Linked DNA regions of Sagittula stellata E-37. The protein of the gene in region 2 binds, or shares a complex with, the protein of the main gene of each other region. Links are inferred from orthologs where the notes say so. Each region holds a gene or a part of one and is shown on either strand. Other genes may lie near its edges. The genes, in order: trxA and trxB.

Region 1 (8,086 bases), 3.8 Mb from region 2 along the record:
CACATCCTTTGCCTGACCTACACGAAGGCCGCCGCGACCGAGATGCAGAACCGCCTGTTCAAGCGGCTGGGGGCCTGGGCCATGCTGCCCGAACCCGATCTGCGCGATGAGTTGGCTGCGTTGGGCGTCGAGACAGCGCCCTCCCACGCATTCCTGCAGGAGGCGCGGACCCTTTTTGCGCGCGCCATCGAGACGCCGGGCGGGCTGCGCATCCAGACGATCCATAGCTTCTGCGCCTCGCTGCTCCGCCGCTTCCCGCTGGAGGCGCGCGTCTCCCCCCAGTTTCAGGAAATGGAGGACCGCGCCGCCGAATTGCTGCGTGCCGAGATCCTCGACCAGATCGCTTCCGGGCCGGATCGGGGATTGCTGGAAGGTATCGCGCCCTGGGTCTCTGGCGACGATCCCGGCAAGCTGTTGGCTGCCCTCAGCGCGCGGCGGGACGTCTTCGTCGATCCACCTGCGCCGGACGCCATCCGTGCCGCCTATGGTCTGAAACCGGACGACGGCGAAGACAGCCTTCTGGCCTCGGTCTTTCTTGGCAACGAGACGGATCTCGCCGCCGCGCTGGTTCCGCATTTCAAGGCGGGCGGCAAGACCGAACAGGGTCTGGTGCCCTTGCTGCAATCGATCAGGGGCCGCGACACCCGCACGCTTGGCACGCTGAAACAGATCTGTCTGACGCAGGCCGGCACGATCCGAAAGAACTTCCCGACAAAGGCTACCCGCAAGAACGCCCCCGAACTGTGCGAGGCCTACGACCAGCTTGCGGCCCGCGTCGAAGGGGCGCTGGAAACGGAGAAAGCGCTGATCGCCGCCGACCGCGACATCGCGCTGACCGCCTTCGCCGCACGCTTCGTGCCCGCTTATGAAGAGGCGAAGATGCGGCGCGGCTGGCTCGATTTCGACGACCTCATCACGCGCGCGCGCGACCTGCTGTCCGACGAACGGGTTGCGGACTGGGTGCTTTATCGGCTGGACGGCGGCATCGACCACATCCTTGTGGACGAAGCGCAGGACACTTCCCCCGTCCAGTGGGACGTGATCGAACGGCTGGCGCGCGAATTCACGTCGGGCGAGGGCGCGCGGGAAACGCGTCGTACGATCTTTGTCGTCGGCGACAAGAAGCAGTCGATCTATTCGTTCCAGGGCGCCGACCCGTCAGAGTTCGACCGGATGCGCGAGCACTTCCGCGAACGGCTGATGAACACCGATGCGCCGCTGAACGCCATGGTCCTGGAGTACAGTTTCCGCTCCGCCGACCCGATCCTCCGTGTGGTGGACAAGACCTTCGAAGGTGCCGATGCCTCGGGCTTCAGTGCGGACCAGAAGCACCGCGCCTTCAAGTCGGGGATGCCGGGGCGGGTCGACCTCTGGCCCGTCGTAGACAAGACCCGGGACGATGAGGACGGACCGTGGCACCAGCCGTTGGACCGCAAGGGCGCGCGGCACCACACGGTGATCCTCGCCCAGCGTATCGCCCGTTTCATTCGCCGGACCATAGACGCCGGGACGCCCCTGCCCGAAGAAAACGGTCACTCCGGCACCTACCATGCGCGGCCCGTACATGCGGGCGATTTCCTCATACTGGTGCGGCGGCGCTCCCAACTGTTCAAGGAGATCATTCGCGCTTGCAAGCAGGAGGACCTGCCGATCGCAGGCGCCGACCGGCTGAAGGTCATGGCCGAACTGGCGGTGCGGGACATCATCGCACTTCTGTCCTTCCTCGAAACGCCGGAGGACTCGCTTTCGCTGGCCACCGCACTCCGCTCGCCCCTGTTCGGTCTGTCGGAGCAAGACCTCTTCACGCTCGCCCACAGGCGCACGACGAAGTACCTCTGGCCGACGCTTCGGGACAGCGAGGCGCATCCGGCGGTTCTTGCCGTCCTAAACGACTTGCGCGGCCAGACCGATTTCCTGCGCCCCTATGACCTGATCGAACGCATCCTGACCCGCCACAAGGGCCGCCGCCTGCTGATCGGTCGCCTGGGGCAGGAGGCGGAAGATGGGATCAACGCGCTTCTCCAGCAGGCGCTGGCCTACGAACAGACGGCCGTTCCGACCCTGACCGGCTTCCTGCAATGGGCGCAGTCGGACGATCTTCAGATCAAGCGGGCGCCCGACAGTGCGGGCGAGACGCTGCGGGTGATGACGGTGCACGGCGCGAAGGGGCTTGAGGCGCCCATCGTTATCCTGCCCGACTGCGCGGCGCCCGATGCATCGATCAAGGCCGAGCTTTTGTCGGACCCGGACGGCGTGATCTGGAAACAGACCTCGGACGCGCAGCCGCCGCGTCAGCAGGCCGCCGTCGAGGCCGCGAAGGTGAAGGAGGCGCAGGAACGCGACCGCCTGCTTTACGTTGCCCTCACCCGCGCCGAGAAATGGCTGATCGTGGCCGCCGCAGGCGATGGCACGGACAAGCCGGAGGCATGGTACGACAAGGTCAGGCTCGGAATGATCGGTTCCGGAGCGATGCCATCTGCCTTCGAGTTCGGCGACCTCGGGTCCGGTGAGGGCCTGACTCTCGGCACCGACTGGTCAGGTCTGGAGATGAGGGACCCGCACCCCCTGACGCGGCAGACGGTCGAGATGCCGGCGCACCTGCTCCGTCCCATATCTCCGCCCGAGGAGCTGCCGAAGACGCGCTCTCCGTCCGATCTCGGCGGTGCCAAGGCGTTGGGCGGGGCGGAGGGCGACACCGAAGAGGTGGCGACCGCCCGAGGCACCGCGTTGCATGGCTTCCTCGAAGTGCTGGCCCCCCTGCCAGAAAAAGACCGGCGCCATGCGGGCGACAGCCTTCTGCAGCAATACGCCTCCGACACGGAGACGGTCCTGATCCACGAACAACTTCCCCAGATTTTGGACGAGGCGCTGCGCGTGCTTGAGAATGCGGACTTCGCCGATTTTTTCGGGCCCGACTCGCTGGCGGAGGTGCCGATCACCGCCGACCTCGGACCGTTGGGTCGCATCCACGGCATCATCGATCGCCTGCTTGTCGGGCATAGCCGGGTTGTCGCCATCGACTACAAGACCAACCGCACGACCCCTGCCACGCCAGAGGAAACGCCGGACGGACTTCTGCGGCAGGTCGCGGTCTATCACGCCGCGCTCGCTCAACTTTATCCGGATCGCGAGATCGAGACCGGGCTGTTGTGGACCGCCACCAACCACTATATGCCGATCCCCCACGAACTTGTGACACAAGCCCTCGCCCGCGCGACAGCATCTTGACGCTGCCTGAGTCGCTGCCTACTTTCCTCCACCTGACCGGGCTGCCCTGCCCGCCTCCCAACCCACAGGAGATTCCCATGGCCACCGTCGCCGTATCCGACACGACCTTCGACGCCGAAGTGAAGAATTCCGACATTCCCGTTGTTGTCGACTTCTGGGCCGAATGGTGCGGTCCGTGCAAGCAGATCGGCCCGGCCCTGGAAGAGCTGTCCGAGGAGTTCGACGGCAAGGTAAAGGTCGTCAAGGTCGATGTGGACCAGAACCCGAACACCGCCGCCGCCATGGGCGTGCGCGGCATTCCGGCGCTGTTCATCTTCAAGGACGGCGCGCCGATTTCTAACCGTGCCGGCGCAGCCCCGAAGGCCGCGCTGAAGTCCTGGATCGAAGATTCCATCTGATCTTCACTGCTTCGGACTGGTGTGAAAGGCCCCCTTGCGGGGCCTTTTTTACGTCAAAGCGTTGGCGCAACGGTCGTTTTCGGTCAACATCGGGGAAAACCGGAGGGATCGGATGATCTGGCTCGCCTTCAAGCGCGGCGTTGGGCTCGCCATATTCCTTGCGTTGGCGGGGATCGCCGCGCTGTTTGCGGGGACCGGGCAGTCGGGCGATGCCGCACGGTTCGCCGACGCCCGAGTCATCGACGCCACCGTCACGCGGCTGGACAAGTCGCAGCGGCAGCAGAGCGGCTCCACCAGCACCACTTTCCGCGTTTTCGTCTCGACCCCGACCGGCCCGCACCTCGAAGATGTCTCGGGCCGTTTCTTCAACACGTTGAGCGAAGGTCAGAGTGTGCCGCTGCGTGTTCTCGACAGCAGCGACGGGCCTGAATACCTACTCGACCCCGGCCGCCTTCGGGCGTCGGCAACATGGGCGCTGATCCTCGGGCCGCTACTCCTGTTGTCCGCAATTACGCTGAGCGTCCATGCCATCCGCACGGCACGGGCAGAACACCGAGGCGCCGCGGAGACATGAGCCAGGTGAAGCGGCCGTGGGAATTGCTGTTCGCGGTGCCGGTCCTCGCCCTTGTTCTGGGCGCGATCCTCTGGACCTCCGTCGACCGCGGGGTGGCTTTCGAAGCGGACGGGATCAGGACCGAAGCCACCCTTGCCGGGCGCTACACCCGCAGTTTCTCGCAAAGCCATCCAAAGCCAGACGTGACCCATTATTACGCCGTGGTTCGCTTCGACCATGACGGAACCGAAGTCGAGGCGGACGCCGAGGTGTCCTACGGGTTCTACCGGACCGTTCAGCCGGGACAGGTCGTTCCCGTCACCTTCCTCTCCGACGACCCGCAAACGGTTCGTATAGACGAAGGGTTCGAGATGTCGCTCCTGATAAAGTTCGTCCTGATCGCGTTGTTCTTGGTGGCCTGCGCCACTGTCCCCTTCGCCTACGGAGTTTGGAAAAGGCGCGGGAGCCGGGGCTGAGGGTCAGGCGTCCTCGGTCCCGGTGCGGAGGTGGTGTGTCAGGTCCCGTATCTCGCCCTGGAGCCTCCGAAGCGTCTCTATGTCCAGCCCCGTCTTTTCGAGAATGCAGGCCGGGATATGTGCGGCACGTGCCTGAAGCGCACGTCCCTCGTCGGTCAGGTCGACCTGCAACTGGCGTTCGTCCTCCGGATTGCGGCGACGCACGATGTGTCCAGCCGTTTCGAGACGTTTCAGCAAAGGCGTCAGGGTGCTCGATTCAAGCTGGACCTGACGCCCGATGCCGCTGACGCTCAGCGGCTTGTCGGCGGTCCAGAGCGCACTCATCACAAGGTATTGGGGATAGGTCAGACCGATCTCCTCCAGAAGCGGGCGATAGGCCTGCTGCATGGCGTGTGTCGCGGAATAGAGCGCGAAACAGAACATGTCCTGAGGGGCGAGTGTCATACCCTGAAATTAAGTCGCGCGCGATACATTGGCAAGCGATTGACAGAGACTCATCTCGATCATATATATCGTGCACGATATAATCGCGCGCGATTGAAAGGAATCAAGAATGACCGTCGATACGAAGTACTGGACCGAAGGCCACGCCACAGGTGGCGGCCGCAACGGTATCGCCGCCCTCAAGTCCGGGATGCTGACCGTCACCATGACCAGCCCGAAAGAGCTCGGTGGCTCAGGCGCGGGTCACAACCCCGAAGAGCTTTTCGCCCTCGGCTACGCGGCCTGCTACCTCGGCGCGATGCGGTTCGCGGCACAAAGCGAGAAGCTGGGCACCGTGCCGGACGATGCCACCGTGAACGCGCATGTGGGCATTGGCCCCCGCTCTGACGGCGGCTTTGGCCTGAAGGTGAAGCTGGTCGTGTCCATGCCGGGCGTGGAGAAGGACGTGGCCGAGAAAATCGCCGAGCGCGGTCACTTCATCTGCCCGTATTCCAACGCGACGAAGGGCAACATCGAAGTCGAGACCGAAGTCGCCTGAACGGTCTCGCGCTTGCTGGGGCGCCGTGACGAGCGCCCCGCACCCCTTGCCGGGGCTTTCGATGAAGACCATATGGAGGCCAATCAAAGGAGGCCTTCATGAGCAACGAATTCCCCGGCTGGCACGGCACCACAATCATCGGCGTCCGCAAGGACGGCAAGGTCGTCGTCGCAGGTGACGGGCAGGTTTCGCTTGGCCAGACGGTCATCAAGGGCACCGCGCGCAAGGTGCGTCGCCTTTCCCCCGGCGGCAAGGACGTGGTGGCCGGTTTCGCCGGATCCACCGCCGATGCCTTCACCCTGCTCGAACGGCTGGAAAAGAAACTGGAGGAAACGCCGGGTCAGCTTCAACGCGCATCCGTCGATCTGGCGAAGGACTGGCGGACCGACAAGTACCTGTCAAAGCTGGAGGCCATGCTGATCGTCACCGACGGCACGGACCTGTTCGTCATTACAGGTGCCGGCGACGTTCTGGAACCCGAACACGACGTGGCCGCCATCGGGTCGGGCGGCAACTATGCCCTGGCCGCGGCACGGGCGATGATGGACACCGACAAGGACGCCGAAACCGTCGCGCGTGAGGCCATGGCCATCGCCGCAGACATCTGCGTCTACACCAACGGGAACCTCACTGTCGAAACACTGGGCTGACGCATCGCGTTCTGTCAGCGGATGACGATCTCGACGTTGTTCTCGACAGTGAAGATCACATCGCAATAGCCATAGCTGTTCTCGGCAATCCAGACATGCCGCCGAAGGGTCTGCTGCACATGGCGACCGTTCGGCGGGATCTCGGCGTAGAAGACCGGTTTGCCGTCGAAGTCGATCCAGTAGAGACGCGCGCTGCGGTCCCCCACCGCGTTCGTCACCACCAGTTCGCGGTTCTCGTCAGAGCCCTCGGACCGCATGTTGCCCCAGTCGCAGGCACTCTGCGCGGCAGCAGATCCGCAAAGCGCAACCAGCCCCAAGGCCATCCAGACAGTTTTCATTTTATGATTCCCCGTACATCCCCGGGCCAGCCTAAGTCGGACCGGCAAGCGGACCAAGGAAAAGGCGTTACCGGGCTGCGCCTGCGCTGCGGATGGGGGCCGCAGGCGCAATGGCTGAAGCGTCGTCGCGGCGCTCCCACTGACCGTCCGTCCGGACGAAGTGGGCACGGGACACAGGCGCGAAGGTCAGGTCCTCGGCACCCCAGCTTTCGACCGTGACGCTGCGGGCGTCGACCTCCAACAGGTTGAAAGTGTTCACTTCGCCGCGCATCCGGCTGGAAAGGCTGGTGCCCGCCTGGACGAATAGAAGCTGCGGCCAGGCGCGGAAGGGCGCGATGACCGTGTTGTGCAGGTGCCCGGACAAGACCACCTGTGCGCCGCTTTCTGCAAAAGCCTTCAGCGCGCGCCCTGCGCCCCGCATCAACCGCTTGTCGACCTCCGGCCCGTGTTGAAGCGGATGGTGCAGCATGACGATACGGGCCCGGTCGGGCGCGTCGGAAAACTGTTGACAGGCACGCTTGATCCGCTTTTCCGACAGCCGGCCCCGCTGCCAGGAAAACCGGTTCACGGTGTTCACCCCAACCAGTGTCATCGCGTCGTCCTGATAGACCGGTTCCAGATCGCCGGACACGGCGGACCGATAGCGTTTCCACGGGGTCAGCAACCGGATCCAGAACTCGTCGAGCGGCGTGTCGTGATTACCGGGGACTGCGATCCACGGGACGGTCAGCTTGTCGAGAAAGGCCTGCGCCCGGTCGAACTGGGACACGCGGGCACGCTGTGTGAAGTCACCGGAAATGGCGACAAGATCGGGTGCAAGCCGATCCACCGTTTCCAGAAGCGGCGCTTCGAGATTGGCGCGGTCCTTGCCGTAGTGCAGGTCGGAAAGATGCAGGACGCGCCTCATTCGGCCTTCCCCGGGATGAGCAGACGCAGCGGGCGCTCGGACATGCCGAACTCCAGCGGCGCGCTCATGCGCTTCTTCTCCCCGTCGTAAGCAAGCAACACGCGGCGCTTGCCCTCAACCTCAAGCTTGATCCGCTCTCCGGGGAATAGATCATAATCGACCCCCTCCTCGACCGTGCCAAGCGCCAGACGCGTGATGCGGCGGAAAAGCTCCAGACGGGTGCGGGCGTTCACCAGAAGAACCGCGAAGCCGCCTTCGCGGATGATGTCGGTGCCCTCCAGCCCGAACCGTTCGAGCTGGAATGACGAGCGTGCGACGAACACCAATGCGGTCCGGTATCTCCCGCCGTCTCCGTCCACTTCCAGTTTCACCCGCATCGGCTTCCTAAAGCGGGCGAAGGTCTTTACCACCGACCAGTGCGCCATGATCCGCCTGCGCCCCCAGCGGCGATAGACGCTTTCGCGCACCTTCAGGATCGACGGGTAGATCCCGACACTGGCGTTGTTCAGGAAGACTTGGCCGTTCACGGTGCCGATATGGCGTTCGACAACCTC
Region 2 (8,085 bases):
TCGTGGTCCCGCCGCCCGAGCCGGAGCCGCCTGTGCCCGGACCCGTGGTCGCGGCGGTGCAGGAGTATGTCGCCGTGCCGGACTTGCCCGTGCCAGGCCCGCTCTGGCCAGTGGCGAGGAAGTAGTAATTGTCGGTCGCGGGGGCGGTGTAGGTATAGCCGTTGCAGGTCGCGACGGAGTTGCAGAGCACCTGGCCCTTCACCTCGATCTTGAAGAACTGGAAGTCGCCGGCGACGGTAAAGGTGGCGTCCTCGCCACTCAGCAGGCCACCGGGAAGCCCGTAGGATTGCGACCCGCCGTAGTTGTAATCGACGGAGTAGAATTCGTTGTTGCAGCCGGCCGCAGCCGCACCCGCGTTCATGGCACCGATGGACAGGAAGGCAGCGGCGCAGGCGGTTAGTCGACTCAGAAGTCTCATTTCGATCCCCGGAACACGTGCGAGCCGGCGGTGCCGGTGGTTGCAGGCCTTCCAGAAGAATATCCGTCCCGACGGTAAATGCAACGTAAACGCATATCCGGTTTGCGCCTGGCGCATAGATTCCCGAGAGGCGTGATGCGGCGGCCACAAGTTTTTGTGCCACCTCGGGCGGGAGCGCCAGATGTGGAAAGGCCGGGGACGTGCCCCGGGCTTCCGCGTTCGGTCTGGACGTTGCGGATCAGGAACCCGCGATCAGGCCCATCGATTCCAGCTTCAGGATGACCTGGTGCGCGCAGTTGTCGACTTCGACATTCTCGGTCTCGACGCGCAGTTCGGGGGTCTGCGGCTCTTCGTAGGGGTCGGAGATGCCGGTGAACTCCTTGATCTTGCCTTCGCGCGCCAACTTGTAGAGACCCTTGCGGTCACGCTTTTCGCATTCCTCGATCGAGGTCGCGACGTGCACTTCGCAGAAGGCGCCGTATTCCTCGATCATCTCGCGGACGGCGCGGCGGGTCGCGGTGTAGGGCGCGATGGGCGCGCAGATCGCGATGCCGCCGTTCTTGGTGATCTCGGACGCGACGTAGCCGATCCGCTTGATGTTGATGTCGCGGTGCTCTTTCGAGAAGCCCAGTTCGGACGACAGGTGCTTGCGCACGACGTCACCGTCGAGCAGCGTCACCGGACGGCCGCCCATCTCCATCAGCTTGACCATGAGCGCGTTGGCGATGGTCGATTTGCCGGAGCCGGAGAAGCCGGTGAAGAACACGGTGAAGCCCTGCTTGGAGCGCGGCGGCTTCGTGCGGCGCAGTTCCTTCACAACCTCGGGGAAGGAGAACCATTCCGGGATCTCCAGGCCCTCGGCCAGACGGCGGCGCAGTTCGGTGCCCGAGATGTTGAGGATGGTGACGTTGTCCTTGTCCTCGATCTCGTCGGCGGGCTCGTACTGGGCGCGTTCCTGCACGTAGACCATGTGCTTGAAGTCGACCATTTCGCAGCCGATTTCCGCCTGATGCGTGCGGAACAGCTCTTGTGCGTCGTAGGGGCCGTAGAAGTCCTCACCTGCAGAGTTCTTGCCCGGGCCGGCGTGGTCGCGGCCGACGATCATGTGCGTGCAGCCGTGGTTCTTGCGGATCAGGCCGTGCCAGACGGCTTCGCGCGGACCGGCCATGCGCATGGCGAGGTTCAGCAGCGACATGGTGGTGGTGGAGGCCGGGTACTTGTCCAGAACCGCCTCGTAGCAACGCACGCGGGTGAAGTGGTCCACGTCGCCCGGCTTGGTCAGGCCGACGACCGGGTGGATCAGCAGGTTGGCCTGCGCTTCCTTGGCGGCGCGGAAGGTCAGTTCCTGGTGGGCGCGGTGCAGCGGGTTGCGGGTCTGGAACGCGACGATCTTGCGCCAGCCGAGCTTGCGGAAGTAGGAGCGCAGCTCGTTCGGCGTGTCGCGACGGGCGCGGAAGTCGTAGTGCACCGGCTGCTGGATGCCGGTCACCGGACCGCCGAGGTAGACCTTGCCGGCGGTGTTGTGCAGGTAGTTGACCGCCGGGTGGGCGAGGTCGTCTGCGCCAAAGACGTTCTCGGCCTCTTTCGCCTTGTTCGGGATGTACTTGTCGGTGACCGTCATGGTGGCGAGGATCACGCCCTCCTGGTCACGCAGCGCGATGTCCTGGCCTTCCTCGACCTTGGCGGCAAAGTCTTCTGACACGTCCAGTGTGATCGGCATCGGCCAGAGCTGGCCGTCGGCCATGCGCATGTTCTCGACGACGCCGTTGTAGTCGTCCTCGCCCAGGAAGCCTTTGAGCGGGTAGAAACCGCCGTTCATCAGCAGTTCGAGGTCGCAGACCTGGCGGGGCGTCAGATCGTGCGAGGTCAGTTCGGCCGCTTCGGTCTTCAGCTTCAGGGAACTCTCGTAGGAGACGTAGAGCTCCGGGATGGGGGCAAGGTTGGATTGCATCAGATTGCTCCTGTATTTGATGGGGACGAAGTCGCTGGCAGAGCCGGTGAGCTCGGCGTACAGCGCCGCGTATTCGGTGAATTTCCGTGCGAGGAAGGCGTCGATCAGCCGGTTCTTGACCGACGTGCCCTCGGGTGTCAGCGCATAGGCGAAGCGCTGGCGCCGATCCGGCCCGGGCCGGTTGCTGACCACGATCAGGCCCGCGTTCTGGGCCGCCCTGAGCTGGCTGTTCAGCGTGCCGAGAGATACGCCGAGCGCTTCTGCCGTGACCCGTTGCGAGGCCTCCGGTGCCTGTTCGAGCTGCCGCAGCAGACGGAAGAGCTGATCGTCTTCCCTAAGCGTCGAAGAGGCAGAAAGCGAGGGCATGAAAGCGGCGACTCAAAGTGTGTTCAGTGCTGAACGCATCGCACCATTTCGCACCTGCAGCAAACCCCAAATGCCGCCGTGGGAGGTTTTTCGCCTATGCTCGGGGAGTGGCGTGGCCGATAAGCCACGTTATTGGGCTTTCGCCTCAGTTGTCTCCGCGTCCGGGGAGGGCGCGCATGGCCTGAGACATGCCATCGCCCGGCCATTCCGGATGGGCGCGGGCGGCGTCCTTCCAGGCGGCCTTGAACCTGCGCACCATCCCGAGGCCGACGACCACGGGGATATGCGCCAGTTCCCAGTGGAACCCGTTGATCGGATCGTCGAAGAAAACGCCGTAGTAGCCGGGCGCATAGATTGCGTATTCGGCGGGCGTCTCGGTCACCGGTATGGCGTTGGGGACAAGGAAATCGCGGTGAAAATCGTCGATCTCGCGCCGGTTCCTGGCCCAGAGCGCTATGTGGTGCAGGCCCGTGGCGCGGGCGGCGTGGTCCAGCTTGCCGCCCGATTGCGCGGGCTGGATGCCGATGTAGGAATGCGGCGCCGGAAACCGCGCCATGTAATAGGTGGAGCGGTAGCCGACATCCATCGTCCAGAAGCTCTTGTAGCCCAACCAGCCGAACAGCTTGTCGTAGAAATCCACGGAGGTCTCGTAGTCGAGGACGGAAAGCTCGATGTGATTGACGCCGCGCCAGCGCATGCCCTGTATCCTTCTTTCTCCGGTCCCGCCTTGCGGGGCGTGGTTAACCGGGGCGGATGACGGTCAAGCGACAGTGCGGCACACGCGTGCCTTCAGTCTTCGCCGTCCCCCATGAGGCCCCAGCCATCGGGGGTGAAGCCGTGGTCCAGTGCGATGCGCGTGGCCACTTCCTCGCCCAGCCAGATGCCGTCGGCCGAGATCATCTGGTCGGGCAGGGTGGCGACGAGGTAGCGGCCTTCCTCGTCGTCCTCAACCCAGTCGCACTCGAAACCTTCGTTCGATAGCGCCTCGGCCAATGGGCGCCAGTCCGCATTGGCCTCGGGGACCAGGAAGTAGTCCACGTCGGTGAATTCCGGCAGGCCCGGGCCGTCGCGCAGTTCGGCATAGGTGGCCCGGGTCTCGGCCCGCTGGGCGGCGAAGTCGTGGCTCATCAGTGTCCCGCTTCGACCGGCACGCCATAACCCATCGGTTCGACCGTGTCCTTGCCCTCGTCGAGGTCCTGCTCGGACAGCCAACGCTCGGCCTCCAGCGCGGCCATGCAGCCCATTCCGGCCGACGTCACCGCCTGACGGTACTTGTGGTCGGTCAGGTCGCCCGCAGCGAAAACGCCGGGGATCGAGGTCTCGGTGCTGTCGGGTTTGGTCTTCACGTAGCCGCCCATGTGCGTTTCCAGCACGTCCTTCACCAGCTCGGATGCCGGCGCGTGGCCAATGGCGACGAAAACGCCGGCGCAGGGAATTTCGGAGATTTCGCCGGTGTTCACGTTCTTCACCTTCACGCCGGTGACGCCCTTGGGCATGTCGGTGCCCATGACCTCTTCGAGCTGATGGAACCAGAGCGGGTGGATCTTCGGGTTCTTCAGCAGGCGGTCCTGCAGGATCTTTTCGGCGCGCAGTTCGTCGCGGCGGTGGATCAACGTGACCTTGGAGGCGAAGTTGGTCAGGAACAGGGCCTCTTCGACCGCGGTGTTGCCGCCGCCGATCACCACGATTTCCTGCCCGCGGTAGAAAAAGCCGTCACAGGTCGCGCAGGCCGAGACGCCGAAGCCCTTGAACGCCTCTTCGGAGGGCATCCCCAGCCACTTCGCCCGAGCGCCGGTGGCCAGGATGATGCTGTCGGCGGTGTAGGTCTTGCCGCTGTCGCCGTGTGCCACGAAGGGACGGACGTCGAAGTCGATTTTCGTGATGATGTCGCCGATGATCTCGGTGCCCATGGCGCGTGCGTGCGCTTCCATGTTGACCATCAGGTCTGGGCCCTGGATCTCGGTGTTGCCGGGCCAGTTCTCGACCTCGGTGGTGGTGGTCAACTGACCGCCGGGTTCCAGCCCCTGCACGAGGATCGGCTCAAGCATGGCGCGGGAGGCATAGACACCGGCGGTGTATCCGGCCGGGCCGGAGCCGATGATCAGGACCTTGGTGTGGCGGGTTTGGGACGTCTCTGCCATGGGGCCGCTCCATACGTTCAGGATGGGCCTTGCATATAGTGACCGGGGCGACAGGTGCAATGCGTCAGGATTGAGCGAACATGGGTTAAGAATATTGCGCTTTTGCGAAATATTATTGCGCGCAGCACGGGGGCTGGTATAACAAACGCGAAAACTGGCAGGGGAAGATGCATGCCGACGCATCGGCTTGATCCTATTGATCGCAAGATTCTGTCCGAACTGCAAACGGATGGGCGCATGACGAACGTAGAGCTGGCGCGGCGCGTGGGTATTTCCGCGCCGCCCTGCCTGCGCAGGGTGCGTGTTCTGGAAGAGCAGGGCTACATACAGGGCTACCACGCGGACGTGGACGCCCGGGCACTGGGGTTCGAGGTGCAGGTGTTCGTTATGGTCGGGTTGCAAAGCCAGGCGGAGTCCGACCTTTCGGCTTTCGAGGCGCGGTGCCGCGACTGGCCGCTGGTGCGGGAGTGCCACATGCTGAACGGCGAGGTGGACTTCATCCTGAAGTGCGTGGCGCCGGACCTGTCGACCTTTCAGAGTTTCCTGACCGGCGACCTGCTGACGGCGCCGAACGTGGCCAGCGTGAAGACTTCGCTGGTGATCCGGGGCGCTAAGGACGAGCCGGGTGTACCGTTCGACGTGCTGGAAGAGCGGCTGAGCCGCACTGCCTGACACAGGTCGTACAGGGTGGCGCAAAGCCCCACCCTGCAGGATGTCTCGACGGTTCGTAGGGCGGGGCTATGCGCCGCCTGCCCTTCGGGGCGGACCGGGCGCAACGCTCGGCTCGGTCAGGTGTTGATCAGCCCCTCGATGACCTCTCGGGCGGTGCGCGTCGCGCAGGTTTCCCCGAAGTCTCCGAGCGTCTCGAAGTTCGGGAACATTGACATGAACAGCGCACGGGTCTTTTCGCCAAGCTGCTGGCTGGCGGAATTGCCGGGGTGGAATGTCTCGACCTCCACACCGCCGACCTTGAGCGTCGTGTGGCGCCGGACCATTAGGTGATAAAGCTGCACCGTGCCCGCGGGGCTGATCTGCAGGAAGCGGTCGCCGTCCGTGTATTCCTCGACACGGGCGAGCACGGCGGCCTGCCCTAGAAGGGTCTTCAGCCGAGCGTGGCGCACGACCATGCGCGCCGCCGGCCCGAACAGCAGGTCCATCGGTGGGTTGCCGAACCCCATGGCGTCGGCGGTCACGCGTGTCAGGTGCGTGAGCGAGGTGTCCTCCGTGCGGCGCCCCGGCACGTAGGTGGTGGAGCCGATCCAGGTGATGGGTTCGGCGCCAAGCGCGGTCTGGATGTAGTCGCCGGGCACGAGGTCCTCGATCGCGACGGGTCCGCGCACGGTGTCGATCAGCGTGCCGCGTGCAAAGGCCGAGGCGCATTCCTCGAAGAAAGGGGTCGCAGGGGCGACGTGCTGGGTGAAATCGACCGTCAGATCGGGCCGCAACACGGCGACCTCGAACTTGCGCATAAGAGCGCCTGTGCGGCGGGGCCGCGCATCCGCGTCGTGGCCCGGATAGATTGTGGCTGTGCCGGCGTAGGTTGCGGGAGAAAACCCGCGGTGGAGACTGGACATGTGATCACCCCTTAAAAGGTCGGTCACAACCGTGTTGGCCCCCACCAACAACGACAGAAGGACGTCAGGTTTCGCGTCTTCGCTGGAGCAGATAAACCCGATTTCATCCAGCCGGTCAAAGATAGTGGGCTCTTCCCGCCCAAAGCGTTTCCAATCCTTCGGTGAGGTGAGGATTGTTGGCGCGGGGCGAACGGTTTTGCCACAAATGGCCCGATGTGGCTCCGAATGGCGCGGCTCCGAATCGTGTGGGGGTTGCCTGCCCGGAGTCATGGAACGGGTCCGCGCCGTGTCACGGCCCCCCGGAACGCGGAAAGGGCGGGGAAATCCCCGCCCTGTTCCGAACTGACCTACATCCGTGCGCGCCCCGGGCGCGTGCCCCTCCGCGTGGCTCAGGCGCGCTTCAGGGTCGGTTCCGCGGACTTGCGGTTTGCGATCATCGCGGCACGTGGGGCGCCGCGTTCCCACGGCATGCGCGTGCCCTCGTTTGCCTTGGCGGTTTCGATGATCGACTTGATGAAGCGACGTTGTTTCATGATCCCGGCTCTTCTCGCTGACTGCTCTGTCGGGCGGCTTGTCCGCCTGTTCTCTGACATAGACTGTCGCGGTCAAATGGGGCGGACTTGTGACCGAGTTGGGATAATATCGCGAAACCGGCTGGCATTGTTTCCGAACGGGAAGCCGGACAGCCTTGTTCAGAGCCGGATGGCCGAGATCAATCGGCCGTAGTCGGCTTCGCCCGCGTGTGTCGCGCGGCGGTAGGAATAGAACCGGTCCGGGTCGGCATAGGTACAATGGCGCGTCCACTCCGCCTCCACCCCGGCGCTGCGCAGGCGGTGAAGCCCGTAGGCCGGCAGGTCGAACATCATGCGGTCGCCGGTGCCGTTGGCGAAGAAACGGGTGTTGCCGGGGTCTTCCGCCATGAAGTCGTCCAGGAACTCCGGCCCGACTTCGTAGGCGCCCTGGCTGATGGACGGCCCGATCACGGCCCGGATGCTGTCGCGTTCCGCGCCGAGCGCTTCCATCGCCTCGATCGTGGACTCCAGCACGCCCCCCAGCGCCCCGCGCCAGCCCGCGTGAGCAGCGGCGACCACGCCGTTGTCTGCGTCTGCAAAGAGCACCGGCTGGCAGTCTGCGGTCAACACGGCAAGAACGATCCCCTCGGTCGCGGTGACAAGCGCGTCGGCTTTTGGGCGCGGTTCTTCCAGCGGCCCGTCGACAGTCACCGCATCGGCGGAATGCACCTGATGCAGCGTAACCAGCGCGCCGGCCTCCGCACCGAGGGCGTCGGCCACGCGGGCGCGGTTGATCGCCACGATGTCGGTCTGGTCGGAGGAGCCGGGGCCGCAGTTCAGCCCGGAGAAGATGCCCGAGGACGCACCGCCCCTTCGGGTGAAGAAGCCGTGGCGGAAGGGCGAAAGACTGTCGGCGGTGATGATCTCGAGCGTCATTGCGGGCGTCAATCCGGGGTCGTCGGGCGTATAGACAAGGGGGCGGCGGGGGCGGGATACATGGTTCTCGGCGCGGCGGACATCAGGACGGATCGGCAGGCAAACCGGTTCCGGGGGGCGGCGGCGCATCGTGTGGAAACAGCGCCAGCACCTTGAATAGTGATCCCATTTCCCCGGGGTGCGTCAA

What was found.
Region 1: the proteins of trxB (region 2) and trxA are in contact, whole or in part, in a crystal structure (PDB 1F6M), measured with the Escherichia coli proteins. The link is inferred for Sagittula stellata E-37 from one-to-one orthologs.

What each region holds. Positions count from the first base shown.
Region 1 is NZ_CP155729.1:443,250-451,335, reverse strand. What follows is about bases 2,102-4,965. They hold trxA (thioredoxin), read left to right. Parts: upstream 2,102-3,305; coding sequence 3,306-3,626; downstream 3,627-4,965. Other genes in these bases: ABFK29_RS02180 (MarR family winged helix-turn-helix transcriptional regulator), read right to left, coding at 4,659-4,965; ABFK29_RS02185 (DUF3592 domain-containing protein), read left to right, coding at 4,197-4,655; ABFK29_RS02190 (hypothetical protein), read left to right, coding at 3,739-4,200; addA (double-strand break repair helicase AddA), read left to right, coding at 2,102-3,228. Also shown: more of addA, read left to right, coding at 1-2,101; more of ABFK29_RS02180, read right to left, coding at 4,966-5,099; ABFK29_RS02175 (organic hydroperoxide resistance protein), read left to right, coding at 5,209-5,637; ATP-dependent protease subunit HslV, read left to right, coding at 5,736-6,287; ABFK29_RS02165 (ATP-dependent protease peptidase subunit), read right to left, coding at 6,302-6,625; ABFK29_RS02160 (metallophosphoesterase family protein), read right to left, coding at 6,693-7,532; ABFK29_RS02155 (diacylglycerol/lipid kinase family protein), read right to left, coding at 7,529-8,086. UniProt on the Escherichia coli protein: Participates in various redox reactions through the reversible oxidation of its active center dithiol to a disulfide and catalyzes dithiol-disulfide exchange reactions.
Region 2 is NZ_CP155729.1:4,274,441-4,282,525, reverse strand. What follows is about bases 2,870-5,732. They hold trxB (thioredoxin-disulfide reductase), read right to left. Parts: upstream 4,877-5,732; coding sequence 3,863-4,876; downstream 2,870-3,862. Other genes in these bases: ABFK29_RS20375 (Hint domain-containing protein), read right to left, coding at 5,665-5,732; ABFK29_RS20380 (Lrp/AsnC family transcriptional regulator), read left to right, coding at 5,048-5,548; ABFK29_RS20390 (ribonuclease E inhibitor RraB), read right to left, coding at 3,525-3,863; ABFK29_RS20395 (VOC family protein), read right to left, coding at 2,881-3,432. In the rest of the region: ABFK29_RS20405 (autotransporter domain-containing protein), read right to left, coding at 1-418; ABFK29_RS20400 (bifunctional sulfate adenylyltransferase/adenylylsulfate kinase), read right to left, coding at 657-2,735; more of ABFK29_RS20375, read right to left, coding at 5,733-6,450; ABFK29_RS20370 (hypothetical protein), read right to left, coding at 6,840-6,983; peptidoglycan editing factor PgeF, read right to left, coding at 7,143-7,898; ABFK29_RS20360 (class I SAM-dependent methyltransferase), read right to left, coding at 7,981-8,085.